One region of the Cedecea sp. NFIX57 genome, then DNA from elsewhere that is predicted to be linked to it. Evidence: predicted binding sites of a transcription regulator. Region 1 holds the regulator's gene; each other region holds the start of a gene.

Region 1 (4,264 bases):
CAGACCGGCAAAGGGCAATCGCGTAAATACCTGCATACCTACGATGAAGCCGTGCCGTGGAATCAGGTACCGGGAACGTTTACCCCCTGGCAGCCGCTCCCGGAGCCCACTGACGTCCTGTTTTATGAAGGTCTTCACGGCGGCGTGGTCACCCCTCAGCATAACGTCGCCGACTGCGTCGATTTATTGGTAGGCGTGGTGCCCATCGTTAACCTGGAATGGATCCAGAAACTGGTGCGCGACACCAGCGAGCGTGGGCATTCGCGGGAAGCGGTGATGGATTCCGTTGTGCGCTCCATGGATGATTACATCAACTTCATTACCCCACAATTCTCACGTACCCATATCAACTTCCAGCGCGTTCCGACGGTGGATACTTCTAACCCGTTTGCCGCCCGGGCCATTCCGTCGCTGGACGAAAGCTTCGTGGTCATTCACTTCCGCGGGCTGGACGACATCGACTTCCCTTATTTGCTGGCGATGTTGCAGGGGTCGTTTATCTCCCACATTAATACATTGGTGGTGCCGGGAGGGAAAATGGGGCTGGCGATGGAGCTGATCATGGCCCCGTTGGTGCAGAGGCTGGCGGAAGGCAGGAAAATTGCCTGATGGCGTAAGGGCGGTTTGTACACCGCCCTTTTCTACTTATGCTTCAATAAGTTCGTAGCTGTGGCTAATCTCTGCGGCTTTCTCCAGCATCAACGTCACCGAGCAATATTTCTCTGCAGTCAGCTCAACGGCGCGGGCAACCGCACTTTCTTTCAGCTCTTTACCACTCACAACAAAATGCAGATGGATGTGGGTAAACAGGCGTGGCGCTTCTTCACGACGTTCGGAAGTCAGTTTCACCTCACAATCCGTCACCTCATGACGGCCTTTTTGCAGAATCGACACCACGTCAATTGAGCTACAACCACCCGCGGCCATCAGCAGCATTTCCATCGGACTTGGCGCTTTATCCCCGGAGTTGCCGTCCATCAGAATTTGGTGGCCAGAAGCGGATTCACCGAGGAAAGTCATGCCTTCCACCCATTTAACTCTTGCCTGCATTTTACTTACTCCCGTTGAGAAAATATTCTTTCAGATTACGCGTCTACGTGAAAACTGGCAACGTAAGGCGATCCAGGTCATGCTGAAACGAGACAATACAAGACACTTACCAAAAGCTATGCTAAAACAATCCGGATGCTGCTGCGATACAGAGACGTTTATGCCGTAAGCAGAGGAAACGACTAATTACAGGCCGCAGGGTTAACCTGCCCGCCAGCTCCCAGGGCTTGGGAAAATTTCACGATTGCAACGCCAGACAAGAGGTTTCACGTCTTGTCTTTGGTAGCCAGTTTATAACAGAGGATAACCGCGCATGGTGCTTGGCAAACCGCAAACAGACCCGACTCTCGAATGGTTCTTGTCTCATTGCCACATTCATAAGTATCCGTCGAAGAGCACGCTGATTCACCAGGGTGAAAAGGCGGAGACGCTGTACTACATCGTCAAAGGCTCCGTAGCTGTTCTGATTAAAGATGAAGAAGGCAAGGAGATGATCCTTTCTTATCTGAATCAGGGTGATTTCATTGGTGAATTAGGTTTATTCGAAGAAGGTCAGGAGCGTAGCGCCTGGGTTCGTGCCAAGACCGCCTGTGAAGTAGCTGAAATTTCCTATAAAAAATTCCGTCAGCTGATTCAGGTCAACCCGGACATCCTGATGCGCCTTTCTTCCCAGATGGCACGCCGCCTGCAGGTCACCTCTGAGAAAGTCGGCAACCTCGCGTTCCTCGACGTGACCGGCCGTATCGCTCAGACGTTGCTTAACCTGGCTAAACAGCCGGATGCCATGACCCACCCGGACGGGATGCAAATCAAAATCACCCGCCAGGAAATCGGTCAGATCGTGGGCTGCTCCCGCGAAACCGTTGGCCGTATTCTGAAAATGCTGGAAGATCAGAACCTCATTTCCGCCCACGGTAAAACGATTGTCGTTTACGGCACACGTTAATTAGCCCTTATAAAGGCGTGTGGCTTCGGTAACACGCCTTTTTTGTCTCTACAATTCAGGCTATGTGGAAGAGATTAATTTACCACCCGGAAGTTAACTACGCGCTGAGGCAAACGCTGGTGCTGTGTCTTCCCGTGGCTATCGGCCTACTGCTTGGCAGCCTGCAAAACGGCCTGCTCTTCTCGTTAGTTCCCGCCTGCTGCAACATTGCCGGGCTGGACACACCGCACAAACGCTTCTTCAAACGTTTGATTATCGGCGGCAGCCTGTTCGCCCTCAGCAGCCTTATCCTGCAGCTTCTGCTGCTTTATACCCACATCCCGCTGCCGGCGATATTGATCGTCATGGCTCTGCTGCTCGGCGTCACGGCGGAAATCAGCTCACTTCACGCACGCCTGCTGCCCGCGTCGCTGATCGCCGCTATTTTTACGCTCAGCATGGCCGGGAATATGCCGATCTGGAAACCCATGGTGCTCTATATCTTCGGCACCATCTGGTACGGCGCCTTCAACTGGTTTTGGTTCCGGCTATGGCGTGAACAGCCGCTCAGAGAGTCGCTCAGCCTGTTGTATCGCCAGCTTGCAGATTACTGCGAAGCAAAATACAGCCTGCTAACCCAGCACACCGATCCGGAAAAGGCGCTGCCGCCGCTGCTTGCCCGCCAGCAAAAAGCCGTCGACCTGATAACCACCTGTTATCAGCAGTTGCATATGCTGTCCGCCAACCAGCAAAACGGCTACAAGCGCCTGTTACGTGCTTTCCAGGTCGCGCTGGATTTGCAGGAGCACATTTCGGTTAGCCTGCATCAGCCGGAAGAGGTTCAGAAGCTGGTCGAGCAGAGCCATGCGGAAGCCGTGATCCGCTGGAATGCCCAAACCATCGCCGCGCGCCTGCGCGTGCTGGCAGACGATATTCTTTATCACCGCTACCCAACGCGTTTTACCATGGACAAGCAAATCGACGCGCTGGAAAAAATCGCCCGCCAGAACCCGGACAATCCTGTGGGGCAGTTCTGCCATTACCACTTCAGCCGCATTGCCCGGGTACTGAAAACCCAGCGGCCGCTGTACGTGAGGGATTTAATGGAGGACAGGGAACGCCGTTTACCGTTTTTCCCGGCCCTGAAAAGCTATCTCTCGTTCAAATCCTCCGCTTTGCGCAGCTCCGCACGTTTAGGCGTGATGCTGACCATTGCCAGCCTGCTGGGCTCCTTCTTACACTTGCCAAAGCCGTATTGGATCCTGATGACGGTGATGTTCGTGACGCAAAACGGCTATGGTGCAACGCGGGTGCGCATCGTTCACAGGGCGGCAGGCACCATGGCAGGGCTGTGTATAGCGGGTATCACCCTGCACTTCCACGTCCCGGACAGCTACACCCTGCTGGCGATGTTAATGATTACGCTGGTGAGCTACCTGTTTATCCGCAAAAGCTACGGCTGGGCCACCATCGGTTTCACCGTCACGGCGGTATATACCCTGCAGCTCATCACCCTCAGCGCCGAGAGTTACATCATTCCCCGGCTCATAGACACCCTGCTCGGCTGCCTGATTGCCTTTGGCGGCATGATCTGGCTCTGGCCACAGTGGCAAACCGGCCTGCTGCGCCAGAACGCCCACGACGCATTGGAGGCGGATCAGGACGCTATTCGGCTGATATTAAGCAACGATCCGGAGCCCACCCCGCTGGCCTGGCAGCGTATGCGGGTCAACCAGGCGCACAACGCGCTGTTCAACTCGCTCAATCAGGCGATGCAAGAGCCAGGATTTAACTCTCACTACCTGGCAGACATGAAACTCTGGGTGACGCACAGCCAGTTCATCGTCGAGCATATCAACGCCATGACCACACTGGCGCGCGAGCACAACATGCTGACGCCGGACCTGGCGCAAAAGTATCTGCAGTCTTGTGAAATTGGGTTACAGCGCTGCCAGCAAAGGCTGGAGTATGACGGGCCTGGGGGGTCGAACGACGCCAATATTCTGGAACCGGATACGCTGCCCACGGGGCCGTTAAGCACCATGGAGCAGCATTTACAGCGGATTATTGGCCATCTGAACACCATGCATACCATCTCATCGGTAGCCTGGCGCCAGCGGCCTCATCATGGGATCTGGCTGAGCCGCCGCCTGCGGCGCTCGGGTTAGTTTTACCCCGCCACCACGTGGGCAACGGCTTTGGCGAAGCGCTGCATCCCTTCCTGGATATCCGCGTCCTCGACAATAAGCGAAGGCGCGAAGCGCATAACATCCGGCCCGGCGTTCAACA
Region 2 (4,264 bases), on a different contig from region 1:
AATGCATTCAGGTATTGCAGAGGCTCGCGCTCTTCTTCCTGAGACAACAGAAGCAGAGTTTGCAGGCAGCGGTAGTAGTTGGCACGTTCCGGGCTAAAGATAGAGGCGTTGAACTCCATGGTCCATTCGGTCCAGATCAGCGCCTGCTCAAGATCGCCGCCCGCTAGCGCCAGCATGGCTTTCAGCTCGCCAATGCGCAGCGTGTACCAGCCGTTATCTTTCCCGGTTGCCAGGCCCAGTAACTCACGCACGCGGGTGAAATCATCATGGCCTTCATCGTCCAGTTGGGCAATCAGATCCAGGTAATCCTGCTGCTCCCATTCGCTGTCCGGCAGAGCAAGAATCGTTTCACGCAGGTGGCTGCCCATGCTGTTGTTGGCCAGCAGCAGGTCGTCGGCAGGGTAAATATCAGACATGCCCGGGACGATAATACGGCAGGCGTAGACGTCCAGATGCTCGTAGTCGGCGATATACACTTCTTGATCTTCCGACTTGAAGATAGCCATCAGTGTGGCGAACTCTTCTTCCGTTGTGCCTGCAAAGCTCCAGTCGGCGAACGGGTAGTCCGCATCCTGCTTGAACATATCCCAGGAAATCAGGCCGCTTGAATCGATGAAGTGTGTTTCCAGATTTGCGTGTTCAGCAACTTCTTCATCGTCGAAGCTTGGCGGCGTAAAGACATCCAGATCTTTCAGACCGCGCCCCTGGAGCAACTCGGTGACGGTACGTTCCAACGCAACGCCAAAATCAGGGTGTGCGCCGAAGGAGGCGAAACAGGTTCCGTTGGCCGGGTTGAACAGTACGACGCAGATAACCGGGTACTTACCGCCCAGAGAACCGTCATACGCAAAAATAGGGAAGCCTTCAGCTTCAAGCGTTTTAATGGACTCCACGACGCCCGGATAGCGGGCCAGCACATCTTGTGGGATCTCTGGCAGGCTGATGCTTTCAGCGATGATGCGGTTTTTGATATGGCGTTCGAAGACTTCAGACAGGCCTTGTACCCGCGCTTCATTAGCGGTGTTGCCCGCAGACATGCCGTTGGAAACATACAGGTTACCAATGATGTTCATCGGGATATAAACGGTCTGCAGGTCTGACTGGCGGGTGAACGGCAGAGCGCAAATACCGCGCTCGTCATTCCCGGACTGCAGATCGATCAGCATCCCGGCGCCGACTTCGTTTTCCGGGTCGTAGAAAGCGCGCAGACGATCGTCGAGGATGCCTTCAGGCAGTTGGTCATCTTCCGGCAGCGGGAACCATTTCTCGTTCGGGTAATGCACGAACGGGCCGTTTGCAATCGTATCGCCCAGCCAGAAGTCAGCGAAGAAGTAGTTGGTCGACAGACGTTCAAAATATTCACCCAGCGCGGATGCCAGCGCCGCTTTTTTGGTCGCGCCTTTACCGTTGGTGAAGCACAGGGCGCTGTCTTTGTCACGGATATGCACTGACCAAACGTTTGGTACCGGGTTAAGCCAGGAGGCTTCTTCGATATTAAAACCGAGATCGGTCAGCTTTTTCTGGAAGCGAGCGATGGAGTCTTCCAGGGCGGCATCTTTGCCAGGGATAAATGTCTGGGTCATGGGGTTCACTTTAATGGTACGCAAAACGCGCAATGATACGGGTTTTACCGGGCAGACGCTATCTTCAGCCCGGTGCAGGCGACGCTAGCATAACAGGCTATGCCTGCTTACAGTAACTCGCTGTTATGGTAGTAAAATGACTGGCCGTTATTGGGCATGTCCGTCATATCGCGTTACCGTCGGAAATCGGGCAGTTTTTTCGCTTGCCGGAAGATTGTGTTGTGTGATTTTGCTCACATTGGTCTTCCGCGAGGGATTAACCGTTGCAACACTGCGTCGCTGAATGATAAAACCGATAATGTAATAAAAACTTATTGCTCGAGGCGTGGTGAGGGGAAATGACACAGGTATACAATTTTAGTTCTGGCCCGGCGATGCTGCCGGCTGAAGTACTTCGTCGTGCACAACAGGAGCTGTGCGACTGGCACGGTCTGGGCACTTCCGTAATGGAAATTAGCCACCGTGGTAAAGAGTTTATTCAGGTCGCTGAAGAGGCGGAAAAAGATTTTCGCGATCTGCTGCAAATCCCCTCCAACTATAAAGTTTTATTCTGCCACGGCGGCGGGCGCGGTCAGTTTGCAGGCGTGCCGCTGAATATTCTCGGTGACAAAACCACCGCCGACTACATTGACGGCGGCTACTGGGCAAATAGCGCAATTAAAGAAGCGAAAAAATACTGTCAGCCGGTTGCCCATGACGTAAAAATCACCGTGGACGGTAAGCGCGCTATCAAGCCGATGAGCGAATGGCAGGTGTCTGATAACAGCGCGTTTCTGCATTATTGCCCGAACGAGACAATTGACGGTATTTCGATAGACGAAACCCCTGATTTTGGTGATACCGTCGTTGCCGCTGATTTCTCTTCTACTATTCTGTCTCGCCCTATCGACGTCAGCCGTTTCGGTGTGATCTATGCAGGTGCACAGAAAAACATCGGCCCTGCGGGCCTGACTCTGGTCGTTGTTCGTGAGGATCTGCTGGGCAAAGCGCATAAAGCGTGCCCGTCGATTATCGATTACACCGTGCTGAACGACAATGACTCAATGTTTAACACGCCGCCGACTTTTGCCTGGTATCTGGCAGGCCTGGTCTTTAAATGGCTGAAAGAGCAGGGCGGCGTTGCCTCGATGGATCGTATCAATCAGGCCAAGGCTGAATTGCTGTACGGCGTCATTGATAACAGCGATTTCTATCGTAACGATGTTGCGGCTTCCAACCGTTCACGCATGAACGTTCCTTTCCAACTGGCGGATAGTGCGCTGGACAAAGTGTTCCTTGAGGAGTCCTTCGCTGCTGGCCTGCATTCTCTAAAAGGCCACCGCGTTGTCGGTGGCATGCGCGCGTCGATTTATAACGCGATGCCACTTGATGGCGTCAAAGCGTTGACTGACTTCATGGTGGACTTCGAGCGTCGCCACGGTTAATTAATGCATTAGCAATTCGCCCCGCGGCCCGTCTGCGGGGTTTTTATTCTGTTTGAGTTGAGAGTATTTTTCCCATGCTGGAATCCCTGACGTTACAACCCATCGCGCTGGTCGACGGCACCATTAATCTGCCGGGTTCAAAAAGCGTGTCTAACCGCGCGCTGCTGCTGGCCGCGCTGGCCAAAGGCACCACGGTGCTGACCAATCTGCTGGATAGCGATGATGTCCGCCATATGCTTAACGCGCTTAAGGCGCTGGGCGTGAGCTATACGCTTTCGGCGGATCGTACCCGTTGTGAAGTCACCGGCGTGGCCGGGCCTCTGGAGGCACAAGGTGAGCTGGAACTCTTTTTAGGGAATGCTGGCACCGCTATGCGTCCGCTGGCTGCAGCGTTGTGTCTTGGTAGTAACAATATTGTGCTGACCGGCGAGCCGCGCATGAAAGAGCGTCCAATCGGCCATCTTGTCGATGCGCTGCGCCAGGGCGGGGCGAACATTGAGTATCTTGAGCAAGAGAATTACCCGCCGCTGCGTCTGCGTGGTGGCTTTGGTGGTGGCAAGGTTGAAGTGGACGGCAGCGTATCCAGCCAGTTCCTGACCGCACTACTGATGACCGCGCCTCTGGCTGCACATGACACTGAAATCACCATTAAAGGTGAGCTGGTTTCCAAGCCTTATATCGATATCACGCTGCATCTGATGAAAACCTTCGGCGTGGAAGTTGAAAACCGTGACTATCGCAGCTTCCTGATTCGCGGTGCACAGCAGTATCAATCTCCAGGAGCATACCTCGTAGAAGGTGATGCATCCTCAGCTTCTTACTTCCTGGCCGCAGGGGCAATTAAAGGCGGTGTGGTAAAGGTCACCGGCATCGGGCGTAACAGCGTGCAGGGCGATATCCGCTTTGCTGATGTGCTTGAGAAAATGGGCGCCAAAGTGATCTGGGGCGATGACTTCATTAGCTGTGAACGTGGTGAACTAAACGCTATCGACATGGACATGAACCATATCCCGGATGCGGCAATGACTATCGCGACAGCGGCCCTGTTTGCTAAAGGCACGACCACGCTGCGCAATATCTATAACTGGCGTGTAAAAGAGACCGATCGTCTGAGCGCAATGGCGACGGAGTTACGGAAAGTTGGCGCAGAAGTTGAAGAGGGCGAAGACTATATTCGCGTTACGCCACCGGCTAAACTGACGTTTGCTGAGATTGGCACTTACAACGATCACCGTATGGCGATGTGTTTCTCGTTGG
Region 3 (4,264 bases), on a different contig from region 1:
ACGCTGCCGTTTTCCGGGGTCAGCTCGCCGACCAGGGTTTTCAACATCGTAGATTTACCCACGCCGTTGGCACCCAGAATGGCAATTTTCTCGCCTACTTCCAGCAGCAGGTTGAAGTTTTTAAACAGCGGGCCGTTCTCAAACCCTTTGGTCACGGCTTCAACTTCAAGGGCGTTACGGAACAGTTTCTTGTCCTGCTCGAAGCGAATGAACGGGTTCTGACGGCTGGAGGCCTTCACTTCGTCCAGCTTGATTTTATCAATCTGACGGGCACGAGAGGTGGCCTGACGAGATTTGGAGGCGTTGGCGCTGAAGCGGCTAACGAAGGATTGCAGGTCAGCAATCTGCGCTTTCTTCTTCGCGTTGTCCGCCAGCAGGCGTTCACGAGCCTGAGTTGCCGCCGTCATGTACTCGTCGTAGTTACCCGGATAAACGCGCAGCTCACCGTAGTCCAGATCGGCCATATGGGTGCAGACCATGTTCAGGAAGTGACGGTCGTGCGAGATGATGATCATGGTGCTGTCGCGTTCGTTTAGCGTCTGCTCCAGCCAGCGAATGGTGTCGATGTCCAGGTTGTTCGTTGGTTCGTCAAGCAGCAGGATGTCCGGGTTAGAGAACAGCGCCTGCGCCAGCAGCACACGCAGTTTCCAGCCTGGAGCGACTTCGCTCATCGGGCCGTAGTGCTGCTCCAGAGGAATGCCCACGCCAAGCAGCAATTCACCGGCACGCGCTTCTGCGGTGTAGCCGTCCATCTCGCCGTATTTCACTTCGAGGTCGGCAACTTTGTAACCGTCTTCTTCGCTCATCTCCGGCAGAGCATAAATGCGGTCGCGTTCCTGCTTCACTTCCCACAGCTCGCCGTGGCCCATGATAACGGTGTCGAGTACGGTGAATTTTTCGAAGGCGAACTGATCCTGACGCAGCTTACCGATGCGCTCGTTTGGGTCGAGAGAAACGTTGCCAAGCGTAGGCTCTAAGTCCCCGCCGAGGATTTTCATGAACGTGGATTTGCCGCTTCCGTTCGCGCCAATCAGGCCGTAACGGTTGCCGCCGCCAAATTTAACGGAAATATTTTCGAACAGCGGTTTGCTGCCAAACTGCATGGTAACGTTGCTGGATACAAGCACTGGTATGTCCTGGAGAAATAAGTTGTCGAGATTTTGGAATGTGATTTCGGCCACATTATGCCATAACTATGATAAAGGGTCGCCCCGCATCTTCACCGTACAATAGTTAATCAGTGTGAAAAAATTGTGATTTCATCCACATCTGATTTCCCAGATGAATGTAATGCACATATAATGCGCGGCTGAATCGTCCATGAACACTCACTAGCTGGCCCGTCTGGCATAACACTCGCACAACATGACTATGAAATTACGCTCGCTTTTACTGGCTTTTGTGGCTGTCGCGTCTTTCTCTGCTTCCGCCGTGACTTATCCGTTACCGACTAACGGCAGCCGCCTGGTTGGTGAAAACCAGGTTATCACTATTCCTGAAGGCAGCACCGCGCCGCTGGAAGAGTATGCCGCACAGTACCAGATGGGTCTGTCTAACATGCTGGAAGCTAACCCAGGGATTGACCCGTACCTGCCAAAAGCCGGTACCATCCTGAACATCCCTCAGCAGCTGATCCTGCCGGACACCGTGCATGAAGGGATTGTGATCAACAGCGCCGAAATGCGCCTCTACTATTACCCGAAAGGCACCAACACCGTGATCGTGCTGCCAATCGGTATCGGCCAGTTGGGGAAAGATACCCCGATCAACTGGACCACCAAGGTAGAGCGTAAGAAAAATGGCCCAACCTGGACCCCTACCGCGAAGATGCATGCGGAATACGCCGCAGCCGGTACGCCGCTGCCAGCCGTTGTTCCCGCTGGCCCGGATAACCCAATGGGCCTGTACGCGCTGTACATCGGTAACCTGTATGCGATTCACGGCACCAACGCCAACTTCGGTATCGGCCTGCGCGTAAGCCACGGCTGCGTGCGTCTGCGTAACGAAGACATCAAGTTCCTGTTCGACAACGTGCCGGTTGGCACCCGCGTTCAGTTCATTGATGAGCCGGTAAAAGCCACCACCGAGCCGGACGGCAGCCGTTACATCGAAGTTCACAACCCGCTTTCAACCACCGAAGCGCAGTTCAACTCCGATGAAATCGTGCCGATTAAACTGACCAGCAGCGTTCAGAAAGTCACTGCTCAGTCCGACGTTGACACCACCGTTGTTGACCAGGCAATTCAGAACCGTTCCGGGATGCCGGTTCGTCTGAACTAAGCTCAAGTTGATTAAAAAATAGCGGCCTCCGGGCCGCTTTTTTATTGCCTGAAATCCGCCCGACAACCTTCACACAGGGAATGTTTGTTATGCTGATAATTCATGATGTGATGGATAGCACAATTTTGCGTTTAATTGTATGATGAATGCGTTTCTTAAAGGGTAACCTCCATGCGTAACTCGTTCACGATAATCTGGCAGTATCTTCGCGCTTTTGTCTTAATTTACCTGTGCTTATATGCCGGTATTTTTGTCGCCTCTTTACTGCCTATCGTCATTCCAGGCAGCATTATCGGCATGCTGATTTTGTTTGTGCTGCTGTCGCTGCAGATCCTGCCGGCGAAGTGGGTAAAACCCAGCTGCCACTTGCTGATTCGCTATATGGCCCTGCTGTTCGTGCCTATTGGCGTGGGCGTGATGCAGTATTACGACGTGCTGAAAGCGCAGTTTGGCCCGGTGGTGGTGTCGTGTTTGATCAGTACGCTGGTGGTGCTGGTTATCGTGAGCTGGAGTTCACATCTGGTACACGGCGAAAGAAAAGTCATTGGTGAAGGCGAGGCAGAGAAAAAATGATGCACTTTATATGGTGGTCTTTACCGTTAACGCTGGTGGTGTTTTTCGCCGCCCGCAAGCTGGCCGCCCGGCTGAAATCCCCGCTGCTGAACCCGTTGCTGGTTTGCATGGTGGTGATCATTCCTTTTCTGCTGGTGACCGGCATTCCTTACGACCACTATTTTAAAGGCAGCGAAGTGCTCAACGACCTGCTGCAGCCCGCCGTTGTAGCCCTGGCCTTCCCGCTTTATGAGCAAATTCACCAGATCCGCGCCCGCTGGAAATCCATCATCACCATCTGCTTTATTGGCAGTATGGTGGCGATGTCCACCGGCACCTCTATTGCGTTATTGATGGGGGCGTCCCCGGAAATTGCCGCCTCGGTTCTGCCGAAATCTGTTACCACGCCAATTGCGATGGCGGTGGGCGGTGGCATTGGTGGTATCCCGGCCATTAGCGCAGTCTGCGTTATCTTCGTCGGTATTCTCGGCGCAGTGTTTGGCCACACGCTGCTGAATATGATGCGTATCAGCACCAAGGCGTCACGCGGCCTGGCAATGGGCACAGCTTCACACGCGCTGGGTACGGCGCGCTGCGCGGAGCTGGACTTCCAGGAAGGGGCTTTTAGCTCGCTAGCGCTGGTGATTTGCGGGGTCATGACCTCACTCATCGCCCCGTTTTTATTCCCGGTGCTGCTGAAGCTCTTCGGCTAAAACTTGCGAGAGATCGCGCATTTTCGGATTTGTTTTCATAAGTTGCATAAACAATTAGAACTAGATCACATATTTGGCCTGTACAGATCCGTAAACTACGTTTCCGTTACCTTTGATGAGGCTTTAACATGCGTTCACGTTTTGATGCCGCCGTTGTGCAACTTCCTTCCGCACTGCAAACCGCTTTGCAACCCCTGCTTGCCGACGACCACTTCCCGGCTATGTTTACCGCGGCCGAAGTTGAAGCGCTCAAACATCAAACCGGGCTGGGTGATGAAGACCTGGCTTTCGCTCTGCTGCCGTTGGCTGCAGCCTGCGCCCGCGCAGACCTCTCTCATTTTAACGTCGGCGCCGTTGCTCGCGGCGTAAGCGGTAACCTCTATTTTGGCGGCAACATGGAGTTTCTGGGTGCCACCATGCAGCAAACCGTGCACGCCGAACAAAGCGCCATTACCCACGCGTGGATGCGCGGCGAAAAAGGCCTGGTCGATATCACCGTCAACTACACCCCCTGCGGCCACTGCCGTCAGTTTATGAACGAGCTGAACAGCGGCACTGCGCTGCGCATTCATCTGCCTGGTCGCCAGCCTTCAACCCTGGGTGAATATCTGCCAGATGCCTTTGGCCCACGCGACCTGGACATCAAAACGCTGCTGCTGGATGAAGAAAACCACGGTTTCGCACTAAAAGGTGATGCCCTGGCGCAGGCGGCAATTGCT

Evidence for each region. Region 1 encodes CRP, which controls carbon source genes, mostly activating them, when cyclic AMP is high. Its sites were predicted from a motif close to ATGTGANNNNNNTCACAT; they were not measured.
Region 2: serC (3-phosphoserine/phosphohydroxythreonine transaminase) is a predicted target of CRP. The motif match lies at 1,805-1,822, and genes of this name have one in related genera.
Region 3: B9Y90_RS01275 (CidA/LrgA family protein) is a predicted target of CRP. The motif match lies at 2,386-2,403, and genes of this name have one in related genera.

Annotation. Positions count from the first base shown of each region.
Region 1 covers NZ_FXAS01000003.1:14,530-18,793, forward strand. The annotation lists gene B9Y90_RS02750 (phosphoribulokinase) at 1-609, shown strand, start outside; gene B9Y90_RS02755 (OsmC family protein) at 646-1,050, opposite strand; gene crp (cAMP-activated global transcriptional regulator CRP) at 1,364-1,996, shown strand; gene B9Y90_RS02765 (YccS/YhfK family putative transporter) at 2,059-4,143, shown strand; gene argD (bifunctional acetylornithine/succinyldiaminopimelate transaminase) at 4,146-4,264, opposite strand, start outside.
Region 2 covers NZ_FXAS01000022.1:10,632-14,895, forward strand. The annotation lists gene ycaO (30S ribosomal protein S12 methylthiotransferase accessory factor YcaO) at 1-1,583, opposite strand, end outside; gene serC (3-phosphoserine/phosphohydroxythreonine transaminase) at 1,922-3,007, shown strand; gene aroA (3-phosphoshikimate 1-carboxyvinyltransferase) at 3,085-4,264, shown strand, end outside.
Region 3 covers NZ_FXAS01000001.1:268,582-272,845, reverse strand. The annotation lists gene B9Y90_RS01285 (ABC-F family ATPase) at 1-1,127, opposite strand, end outside; gene ldtB (L,D-transpeptidase) at 1,366-2,280, shown strand; gene B9Y90_RS01275 (CidA/LrgA family protein) at 2,452-2,853, shown strand; gene B9Y90_RS01270 (CidB/LrgB family autolysis modulator) at 2,850-3,545, shown strand; gene cdd (cytidine deaminase) at 3,674-4,264, shown strand, end outside.